DNA from 3 places in the Bacillus arachidis genome. Region 2 is predicted to be linked to each of the others. Evidence: a T-box and tRNA genes for the amino acid it is inferred to sense, from the RefSeq annotation. Region 2 holds a T-box; the other regions hold tRNA genes.
What was found. The T-box of region 2 lies ahead of trpS (tryptophan--tRNA ligase). A T-box ahead of a tRNA ligase gene usually reads a tRNA of that ligase, here a tRNA-Trp.
Positions count from the first base shown of each region.

Region 1 (3,247 bases), 670 kb from region 2:
ATCCTTCATAACGAAGTTCGTCATAATTTTCTTCTGAACCACCTTTTGCTTTTTCAATTGCACGGTCAATAATTGTTTTTGGTACACTGTACGTTTTTGCACGCTCAAGTACAACTTTTAAAGCTTGGTTTGATTCTGGATCTGGCTCACCTTGTTTTGCTGCTACATAAATCTCACGTCCAAATTTAGCGTATACGCGACTTGTATTTGCATCTTTTGATGCTTTTTTGTCTTTAATATTATTCCATTTACGACCCATTCTGTTCCACTCTCTTTCACGTTTAAATCTACATAAAAAATATTAATATGAAATATAATGTTTATTCAACACTTTTTCAAAATAAATACAAAAAGTTCATTATCGACTCACATTATTGACATAATATACATCGATATAATTTAGTTCATTCCCAAATTATATTATACCTTAATTCTATAATTCATTACGAGTTTAACACTCAAATAACATGATTTTACAGTGTAATGTTGTTTAGTATACTGCTCACGAATAACAGGATAAAGTGAAACTTTAATCAGTGGGGGGCTTCATCCCCCGCTGATTATTAGCCCTCACCAATCGGGCTTTTACGGGCAATTTATCTCCCACCTAACTTCTTAAAGAAAAGTGGAAGTGGCTCGTCCAGAATGTGAGGAGGATGGAGCTTCTGACGTAGAGGTATTTTTTGCCTCGCAGGAAGAAGCGAAAACATCGAACATTCTGTCCACTGGAACTGGACAATGCTTTCGCTGAGTTTTGAGGTGGGAGTATTACTGCCCGCAAATAGCGGGATAAAAATTCCACCTATATATTACGCTCCCTTATAATTGCTCACGTACACGATTCGATGCACACGCTCTCCTATTATTTTGCTATGCTAAAAAATCCAAAAAAAGACTTTAACATTTCTGTTAAAGTCTTTTTTCACGTTATTTGATACCGATGGTCGGGGTCGAACCGACACTCCCGAAGGAACACGATTTTGAGTCGTGCGCGTCTGCCAATTCCGCCACATCGGCATAATAAGAAAGGCGGCAACCGGATTCGAACCGGTGGTAAAGGTTTTGCAGACCTCTGCCTTACCACTTGGCTATGCCGCCATATTAAATTTGGAGCGGAAGACGGGATTCGAACCCGCGACCCCAACCTTGGCAAGGTTGTATTCTACCACTGAACTACTTCCGCAAAAATGGCTGGGCTAGCTGGATTCGAACCAGCGCATGACGGAGTCAAAGTCCGTTGCCTTACCGCTTGGCTATAGCCCATCGAATTACTAATACATTATATGTTTACAATTCTTATTTTATTACAATTAATATTTAAGTAAGACATTAAATATCTTATCAAAGTTAAATTAATTTGTAAATTTTAAAAAAATGGGGCGACTGATGGGAATCGAACCCACGAATGCCGGAGCCACAATCCGGTGCGTTAACCACTTCGCCACAACCGCCATGTTGTATTTATTTGGCAGGGGTAGTAGGAATTGAACCCACACCGGAGGTTTTGGAGACCTCTGTTCTACCTTTAAACTATACCCCTATATAAAATGTAAATGGTGGAGGGGGGCAGATTCGAACTGCCGAACCCGAAGGAGCGGATTTACAGTCCGCCGCGTTTAGCCACTTCGCTACCCCTCCGAAACTTACATGGTGCCGGCTAGAGGACTTGAACCCCCAACCTACTGATTACAAGTCAGTTGCTCTACCAATTGAGCTAAGCCGGCGTATTTATTTAAAAATGGTGGCTCGGGACGGAATCGAACCGCCGACACGAGGATTTTCAGTCCTCTGCTCTACCGACTGAGCTACCGAGCCAGAAATAAATGGCGGTCCCGACCGGGGTCGAACCGGCGATCTCCTGCGTGACAGGCAGGCATGTTAACCACTACACCACGGGACCATTTGGTTGCGGGGACAGGATTTGAACCTGCGACCTTCGGGTTATGAGCCCGACGAGCTACCAGACTGCTCCACCCCGCGATAATACTATTCATATACTATTTTTATATATGGTGGAGGATGACGGGATCGAACCGCCGACCCCCTGCTTGTAAGGCAGGTGCTCTCCCAGCTGAGCTAATCCTCCAAAGTGGTGACCCGTACGGGATTCGAACCCGTGTTACCGCCGTGAAAGGGCGGTGTCTTAACCACTTGACCAACGGGCCAAAATTATCATGGCGGAGAGCAAGGGATTCGAACCCTTGATACGCTTGTGACGTATACACGATTTCCAATCGTGCTCCTTCGGCCAACTCGGACAGCTCTCCAATCATGGCTCCGCAGGTAGGAATCGAACCTACGACCGATCGGTTAACAGCCGATAGCTCTACCGCTGAGCTACTGCGGAATGATATTAGCCTGGCAACGTCCTACTCTCACAGGGGCAAGGCCCCAACTACCATCGGCGCTAGAGAGCTTAACTTCCGTGTTCGGTATGGGAACGGGTGTGACCTCTCTGCCATCATTACCAGACTATATTCACTCGAGACAAACATTATTATACTTGATTGATTAAAAAAGTCAATAAGTTTTTTATGTTCTCTCAAAACTAGATAACATTTGCTTCATATTATATGGTTAAGTCCTCGATCTATTAGTATTCGTCAGCTCCACATGTCACCATGCTTCCACCTCGAACCTATCAACCTGATCATCTTTCAGGGATCTTACTAGCTTACGCTATGGGAAATCTCATCTTGAGGGGGGCTTCATGCTTAGATGCTTTCAGCACTTATCCCTTCCGCACATAGCTACCCAGCTATGCCCTTGGCAGAACAACTGGTACACCAGCGGTGCGTCCATCCCGGTCCTCTCGTACTAAGGACAGCTCCTCTCAAATTTCCTACGCCCACGACGGATAGGGACCGAACTGTCTCACGACGTTCTGAACCCAGCTCGCGTACCGCTTTAATGGGCGAACAGCCCAACCCTTGGGACCGACTACAGCCCCAGGATGCGATGAGCCGACATCGAGGTGCCAAACCTCCCCGTCGATGTGGACTCTTGGGGGAGATAAGCCTGTTATCCCCGGGGTAGCTTTTATCCGTTGAGCGATGGCCCTTCCATGCGGAACCACCGGATCACTAAGCCCGACTTTCGTCCCTGCTCGACTTGTAGGTCTCGCAGTCAAGCTCCCTTATGCCTTTGCACTCTACGAATGATTTCCAACCATTCTGAGGGAACCTTTGGGCGCCTCCGTTACACTTTAGGAGGCGACCGCCCCAGTCAAACTGCCCACCTGACACTG
Region 1 is NZ_CP127376.1:539,039-542,285, reverse strand. Features, by position in the region: gene QRY57_RS04480 (YebC/PmpR family DNA-binding transcriptional regulator) at 1-259, opposite strand, end outside; tRNA gene QRY57_RS04475 (tRNA-Leu) at 936-1,017, opposite strand; tRNA gene QRY57_RS04470 (tRNA-Cys) at 1,028-1,098, opposite strand; tRNA gene QRY57_RS04465 (tRNA-Gly) at 1,109-1,183, opposite strand; tRNA gene QRY57_RS04460 (tRNA-Gln) at 1,189-1,263, opposite strand; tRNA gene QRY57_RS04455 (tRNA-His) at 1,376-1,451, opposite strand; tRNA gene QRY57_RS04450 (tRNA-Trp) at 1,467-1,540, opposite strand; tRNA gene QRY57_RS04445 (tRNA-Tyr) at 1,555-1,638, opposite strand; tRNA gene QRY57_RS04440 (tRNA-Thr) at 1,649-1,724, opposite strand; tRNA gene QRY57_RS04435 (tRNA-Phe) at 1,740-1,815, opposite strand; tRNA gene QRY57_RS04430 (tRNA-Asp) at 1,825-1,900, opposite strand; tRNA gene QRY57_RS04425 (tRNA-Met) at 1,904-1,980, opposite strand; tRNA gene QRY57_RS04420 (tRNA-Val) at 2,011-2,086, opposite strand; tRNA gene QRY57_RS04415 (tRNA-Glu) at 2,091-2,165, opposite strand; tRNA gene QRY57_RS04410 (tRNA-Ser) at 2,176-2,267, opposite strand; tRNA gene QRY57_RS04405 (tRNA-Asn) at 2,273-2,347, opposite strand; rRNA gene rrf (5S ribosomal RNA) at 2,357-2,472, opposite strand; rRNA gene QRY57_RS04395 (23S ribosomal RNA) at 2,574-3,247, opposite strand, start outside.
Region 1: it has a tRNA-Trp gene. The T-box ahead of trpS (tryptophan--tRNA ligase) is inferred to sense a tRNA for this amino acid. The anticodon was not compared.

Region 2 (3,247 bases):
ATTTATTTCCTTGATTGAAACGTAAGTATGCAACTCCTGCTTCTTTCGTTGCTTTAAATTCTGAACTTGATTTGTACTTGTCCACAAATTCAGATTTTAAATCTACTCGATCAATTGCATTTGTCTCATACAAATTAACGGCCGTTGCTGTATCTTTCACAATATTAAAGTTAACTTCTTCAAGCTTAACTGTTTTGTTATCCCAATATGACGGATTTTTCTTAAACTGGAAGCTTCTTTCATGTTTCCATTCACTCAGTACAAATGGTCCATTGTAAAGTGTTGTAGTTGCCTCTAAACCAAATTTATTCCCTTGTGATTGTATATACTTTTCATTTAATGGGTAGAACACAGGGTAAACTGTTAAATCAACAAAGTAAGGAACAGGATTGTCTAACTCTACTTCTAATGTATGGTCATCAATTGCCTTTACACCTAATTCAGTATCTGGTAACTCTTTTTTATGAATTTTCTCTGCATTTTTTATATCAAACATGATATAAGAATATGTAGCGCCTGTATCCGGATTCACTGCACGTTTCCAAGAATAAACAAAATCATGTGCTGTTACAGGATCTCCGTTTGACCATTTCGCATCTTTTCGTAATTTGAAGATATATTTCTTACCATCTTCTAGTTTCTCATAGGATTCCGCTACGCCTGGGGTAGCCTTTTGGTCTTTTCCAACACGGTATAATCCTTCCATCGTGTTATTTAATACCATTGAGGATGCGGAATCTGATGTCATAGACGCATCCATTGTCGGAATTTCAGATAGTTCCGTTAAATTAACAATTTGTTTTCCATTACTACTGCTGTTCTCTTTTTCTTTCCCTTTTGCTTTGGCATCATCTTTTTGATACCCACAAGCCCCAAGTAACATACTTGCAGTCAATGTCGATGCAAGTAATAGCGACGTCTTTTTCTTCATGTTGAACTGCCTCCCCTAAGTGCACTTCCTGTACCCCCACTTGCTAAAAAGCAGAATTGAAAGAATAATCTCCAAGTTTCTACAATTTTCATTATACATATAATGTGACGATTGTGAATATAGTTTTTTGTTTTTTTGTTAAAATTTTTAATAAAATGTTTATTTTTTTTATTTTTTTGTAAATGGAGTACTTAACATTGCTCCCATCATATTGAAATAAAATACGAAATTGCGTATAATTTTCAAATAATTATTCCTAGTACTCATTATAACTTTTATAGTATAATAATTCTAGTAATATTTTGACGGAGGGGAATATTTTGAATAAACTTTCTTTTCACACTTGTATACTAATATCGTTGGCAATAATCGCTTCTAGTATTGGAGCATTCTTATCTTCAGCTCAATATTTGTTGAATTTTGTCAATATTATGTTTTATATTGCGCTCTTTTTCATCATTATAGGAGGTTTTTTATTCTTATTTCAAAGTGGTTTTTTCAACATAACGATATATGCGTTTCAAAAAGTATTTGGAACGAACAAAAAAGTAGAATCTTTAATTGAAGAAGAAGAACCAGCAACAAACAAAAAAGAAAGAATATATAAAACGTATTCTTTCACATGGACATACCCTATCTGCCTTACAGGTATTCTGTTAGGTCTCATCTCTACACTTATTAGCTTTACTATTTTGATGTAGTTTGCAAACGATTTTCTATATGATATAATTACTTGCAAAACATTTTATATCAAAAAGTGGCGGCTTGCTCAGCTGTTAAAAAACAGAGCTATATTATAATAAATTCATATTTATGCGATGAGAAAGAAGAGTACATATTGCAGCAATTTCAGAGAGCTTGTGGTTGGTGAGAACAAGTAATTGTACAGTATGGAATGGGCTTTTGAGCACCAAACCGAACCGAAAGAAGTAGGCTTTGGCGTTATATCCAACGTTATAATGGATGCAAGAGATTTCACAACTGTGAAATAATTAGGGTGGTACCGCGGTCCATTCGTCCCTATATCATTTGGGATGAATGGGCTTTTTTGTATTTAAAAAGCGGAAGCGGCTCGTTCAGAATGTGAGGGGGATGGAGCATCTGACGTAGAGGCGTTTTTTGCCTCGCAGGAAGATGCGAAGCCACCGATCATTCTTGCCGCTGGAGCTAGATTACTCAAAAAGCGACTCCCTACTCTTTAACAATACATATCCAATTTAAGGAGGAATTACTTATGTCAGTTATTTTTTCTGGTATTCAACCGAGCGGAACAATTACGCTTGGGAACTATTTAGGTGCAATGAAGCAATTTACGGAGTTACAAAATGAACATGATTGTTATTTCTGCATTGTAAACCAACATGCAATTACAGTAGCTCAAGATCCTGTACAGCTTCGCAAAAATATTCGTAGCCTAGCTGCACTATATGTAGCTTGTGGTATTGATCCTGAAAAATCAACTTTATTTGTACAGTCAGAGGTGCCTGCGCACGCTCAGCTAGGATGGATTATGCAATCTATCGCATATGTTGGAGAATTAGAGCGCATGACGCAATATAAAGATAAATCATCTGGTAAAGAGTCTATTCCAGCTGGATTACTTACTTATCCACCATTAATGGCAGCTGACATCTTACTTTATAATACTGAGATTGTGCCAGTTGGTGATGATCAAAAACAACATATGGAATTAACTCGTGATTTAGCAGAGCGTTTCAATAAACGTTTCCGTGAAATTTTCACAATTCCAGAGATTCGTATTCCAAAAGTAGGTGCACGTGTTATGTCATTAACAGAGCCTACGAAAAAAATGAGTAAGTCTGATCCAAATCCAAAGTCAATGATTAGTATGCTTGACGAACCAAAAACAATTGAAAAGAAAATTAAAAGTGCCGTAACTGATTCTGACGGTATCGTAAAATACGACAAAGAAAACAAACCTGGTGTTTCCAACTTATTAACAATCTACTCTTCATTCTCAGGCAAAACAATTGAAGAACTAGAAGCGGAGTACGAAGGAAAAGGATACGGCGACTTTAAAGGTGACTTAGCCCAAGTAGTCGTAGAAGCAATTCGTCCAATTCAAGAAAAATATAACGAACTAATCAACTCTCCTGAATTAGATGAAATCCTTGACAAAGGTGCTGAAAAAGCAAACCGCGTTGCATTCAAACAACTACGTAAAGTTGAAAATGCAATGGGATTAAGCAGAAAACGTAGGTAATGAAAAAAGCGGAAGTGGCTCGTTAGAATGTGAGGGGGATGGAGCTCCTGACGTAGAGGCGTTTTTTGCCTCGCAGGAAGGCGCGAAGCCAC
Region 2 is NZ_CP127376.1:1,205,671-1,208,917, reverse strand. Features, by position in the region: gene QRY57_RS07605 (peptide ABC transporter substrate-binding protein) at 1-931, opposite strand, end outside; partial or broken gene QRY57_RS26995 (hypothetical protein) at 928-1,141, opposite strand; gene QRY57_RS07600 (DUF3899 domain-containing protein) at 1,252-1,632, shown strand; T-box leader at 1,741-1,956, shown strand; gene trpS (tryptophan--tRNA ligase) at 2,166-3,155, shown strand.

Region 3 (3,247 bases), 450 kb from region 2:
CCGCAAAATTATTTGGTTCCACATAGACATCTGTAACCAAATTCCAATTGGGGTTGCTCTGTACATCCCTCATATCATTTTCCCTCCATTTCTATTTATATATGAAATCTCCGATGACTTACTAGATAATCATAATGCTATATATATTAATATATTCAAAAACCCTTATGAAACTTATATTTATTATTATATCATTTTTTAACATAACAAAAATTAGTAACGAACATCATTAACCAAATTTTAAATGGACGTAACATTTGTCATTATTTAAATATACTCCGTTAAGTGTATATATCTATGAATAACATGTTGGATACGTTTTAATAACAATATAGTCTTATTCGTATTATTAATAAAACGTATCCGATTTTACCTATTCCCTAGCATTTAAATTACACTGTATTTTAACCCACACCTACACTTTATTCTGTATGCTCAGAAATCTCACTTAAAGCTACCCCTGCCTGATCATCAGCTTTTTCTGCTATCGCTAAATCACCTAGTGCTAACATCCCAACAAGCTCGCCATTCTCAACTACAGGTAGCCTTCTAATTTGATGCTGCGCCATCAACCCCGTAGCCTTTTCAATAGAGTCATCAGGAGAAACGGACACGATTCCTGTAGTCATGATATTTGTAATTTTATTAGAACCAGGATGTTTCTCAGCAATTCCACGAACAACTAAATCACGATCAGTGACAAGACCAACCACTTGATTGTTCTCTACAACTGGAATCATTCCAATGTCTTCTTCTTTCATTTTCACAGCAGCTTCATATACATTATCTAGTGGTGTACATTGTACAATATCAGTACTCATAAATTCTCTAACTGTTGTCATGTAGCTCTATTCCCTCCTTTTTATACATACTATAGCTTTTCCAAATTCCCTTTATTTATTTCATAATAAATAGAGGAATTTTAGATTGATGATATCGCATATTAGAAAAGAACAGAATTCTCACATGATGTTTTTCACAAGAAAAAAGAGCCAGCTAATTGCTGACTCTTTTGTATGACCCGTACGGGATTCGAACCCGTGTTACCGCCGTGAAAGGGCGGTGTCTTAACCACTTGACCAACGGGCCATGGCTCCGCAGGTAGGACTCGAACCTACGACCGATCGGTTAACAGCCGATAGCTCTACCACTGAGCTACTGCGGAATATGGTGGGCCTAAATGGACTCGAACCATCGACCTCACGCTTATCAGGCGTGCGCTCTAACCAGCTGAGCTATAGGCCCATATTTTCTACAGGGGCAGTAGGAATTGAACCCACACCGGAGGTTTTGGAGACCTCTGTTCTACCTTTAAACTATGCCCCTAAGTGGTGCCGGCTAGAGGACTTGAACCCCCAACCTACTGATTACAAGTCAGTTGCTCTACCAATTGAGCTAAGCCGGCTTTCCAAAAAAAAAAGATGGCTCGGGACGGAATCGAACCGCCGACACGAGGATTTTCAGTCCTCTGCTCTACCGACTGAGCTACCGAGCCTTTATGTAAATGGCGGTCCCGACCGGGGTCGAACCGGCGATCTCCTGCGTGACAGGCAGGCATGTTAACCACTACACCACGGGACCATTTGGTTGCGGGGACAGGATTTGAACCTGCGACCTTCGGGTTATGAGCCCGACGAGCTACCAGACTGCTCCACCCCGCGACGATATCATATTCTTTTTTTAAATGGAGGAGGTAGAGGGATTCGAACCCCCGCGCGATTCTCACCGCCTGTCGGTTTTCAAGACCGATCCCTTCAGCCAGACTTGGGTATACCTCCATAAAAAAAATCAAATAAATCTTTTATTCATGTCTATATGTTTTATACAGACCATTTAACAATCTATTAAATCAAATCCTATCTCATTTTACAATAAAAATGGAGGAGGTAGAGGGATTCGAACCCCCGCGCGACTCTCGCCGCCTGTCGGTTTTCAAGACCGATCCCTTCAGCCAGACTTGGGTATACCTCCATAAATAAAGTGGAGCCTAGCGGGATCGAACCGCTGACCTCCTGCGTGCAAGGCAGGCGCTCTCCCAGCTGAGCTAAGGCCCCATGTTTAAAATATCGGGAAGACAGGATTTGAACCTGCGACCCCCTGGTCCCAAACCAGGTGCTCTACCAAGCTGAGCCACTTCCCGTTAATAAAAGCGCGCCCGAGAGGACTCGAACCCCTAACCTTTTGATCCGTAGTCAAACGCTCTATCCAATTGAGCTACGGGCGCATATGGTGCCGAGGGCGGGGGTCGAACCCGCACGGTGGTCACCCACCGCAGGATTTTAAGTCCTGTGCGTCTGCCTGTTCCGCCACCCCGGCATGTCATACTGAAAATTGGAGCGGAAGACGGGATTCGAACCCGCGACCCCAACCTTGGCAAGGTTGTATTCTACCACTGAACTACTTCCGCAAGACATGTATGAGATATTTTATTAAAAGTGCGGGTGAAGGGAGTCGAACCCCCACGCCAAAGGCGCCAGATCCTAAGTCTGGTGCGTCTGCCAATTCCGCCACACCCGCATATTTTTTTAAAATGGTGAGCCATGAAGGACTCGAACCTTCGACCCTCTGATTAAAAGTCAGATGCTCTACCAACTGAGCTAATGGCTCTTAATGGCTGGGCTAGCTGGATTCGAACCAGCGCATGACGGAGTCAAAGTCCGTTGCCTTACCGCTTGGCTATAGCCCATTAATTAAGAAATGGTGGAGGGGGGCAGATTCGAACTGCCGAACCCGAAGGAGCGGATTTACAGTCCGCCGCGTTTAGCCACTTCGCTACCCCTCCGACATTATATGGTGGAGGATGACGGGATCGAACCGCCGACCCCCTGCTTGTAAGGCAGGTGCTCTCCCAGCTGAGCTAATCCTCCATTTGCCTGGCAACGTCCTACTCTCACAGGGGCAAGGCCCCAACTACCATCGGCGCTAGAGAGCTTAACTTCCGTGTTCGGTATGGGAACGGGTGTGACCTCTCTGCCATCATTACCAGACTTTTATTATTATACACATTCTTTTCAGAATGTCAAAAGGAATTTTAAATATATATTCCTTCAAAACTAGATAACATTTGCTTCATATTATATGGTTAAGTCCTCGATCTATTAGTATTCGTCAGCTCCACATGTCACCATGCTTCCACCTCGAACCTATCAACCTGATCATCTTTCAGGGATCTTACTAGCTTACGCTATGGGAAATCTCATCTTGAGGGGGGCTTCATGCTTAGATGCTTTCAGCACTTATCCCTTCC
Region 3 is NZ_CP127376.1:753,094-756,340, reverse strand. Features, by position in the region: gene QRY57_RS05500 (DUF3965 domain-containing protein) at 1-73, opposite strand, end outside; gene QRY57_RS05495 (CBS domain-containing protein) at 423-842, opposite strand; tRNA gene QRY57_RS05490 (tRNA-Glu) at 1,018-1,089, opposite strand; tRNA gene QRY57_RS05485 (tRNA-Asn) at 1,091-1,165, opposite strand; tRNA gene QRY57_RS05480 (tRNA-Ile) at 1,169-1,245, opposite strand; tRNA gene QRY57_RS05475 (tRNA-Trp) at 1,256-1,326, opposite strand; tRNA gene QRY57_RS05470 (tRNA-Thr) at 1,330-1,405, opposite strand; tRNA gene QRY57_RS05465 (tRNA-Phe) at 1,423-1,495, opposite strand; tRNA gene QRY57_RS05460 (tRNA-Asp) at 1,506-1,581, opposite strand; tRNA gene QRY57_RS05455 (tRNA-Met) at 1,585-1,661, opposite strand; tRNA gene QRY57_RS05450 (tRNA-Ser) at 1,686-1,778, opposite strand; tRNA gene QRY57_RS05445 (tRNA-Ser) at 1,879-1,971, opposite strand; tRNA gene QRY57_RS05440 (tRNA-Ala) at 1,982-2,054, opposite strand; tRNA gene QRY57_RS05435 (tRNA-Pro) at 2,067-2,140, opposite strand; tRNA gene QRY57_RS05430 (tRNA-Arg) at 2,151-2,224, opposite strand; tRNA gene QRY57_RS05425 (tRNA-Leu) at 2,228-2,316, opposite strand; tRNA gene QRY57_RS05420 (tRNA-Gly) at 2,333-2,407, opposite strand; tRNA gene QRY57_RS05415 (tRNA-Leu) at 2,437-2,517, opposite strand; tRNA gene QRY57_RS05410 (tRNA-Lys) at 2,532-2,607, opposite strand; tRNA gene QRY57_RS05405 (tRNA-Gln) at 2,612-2,686, opposite strand; tRNA gene QRY57_RS05400 (tRNA-Tyr) at 2,699-2,782, opposite strand; tRNA gene QRY57_RS05395 (tRNA-Val) at 2,792-2,867, opposite strand; rRNA gene rrf (5S ribosomal RNA) at 2,872-2,987, opposite strand; rRNA gene QRY57_RS05385 (23S ribosomal RNA) at 3,079-3,247, opposite strand, start outside.
Region 3: it has a tRNA-Trp gene. The T-box ahead of trpS (tryptophan--tRNA ligase) is inferred to sense a tRNA for this amino acid. The anticodon was not compared.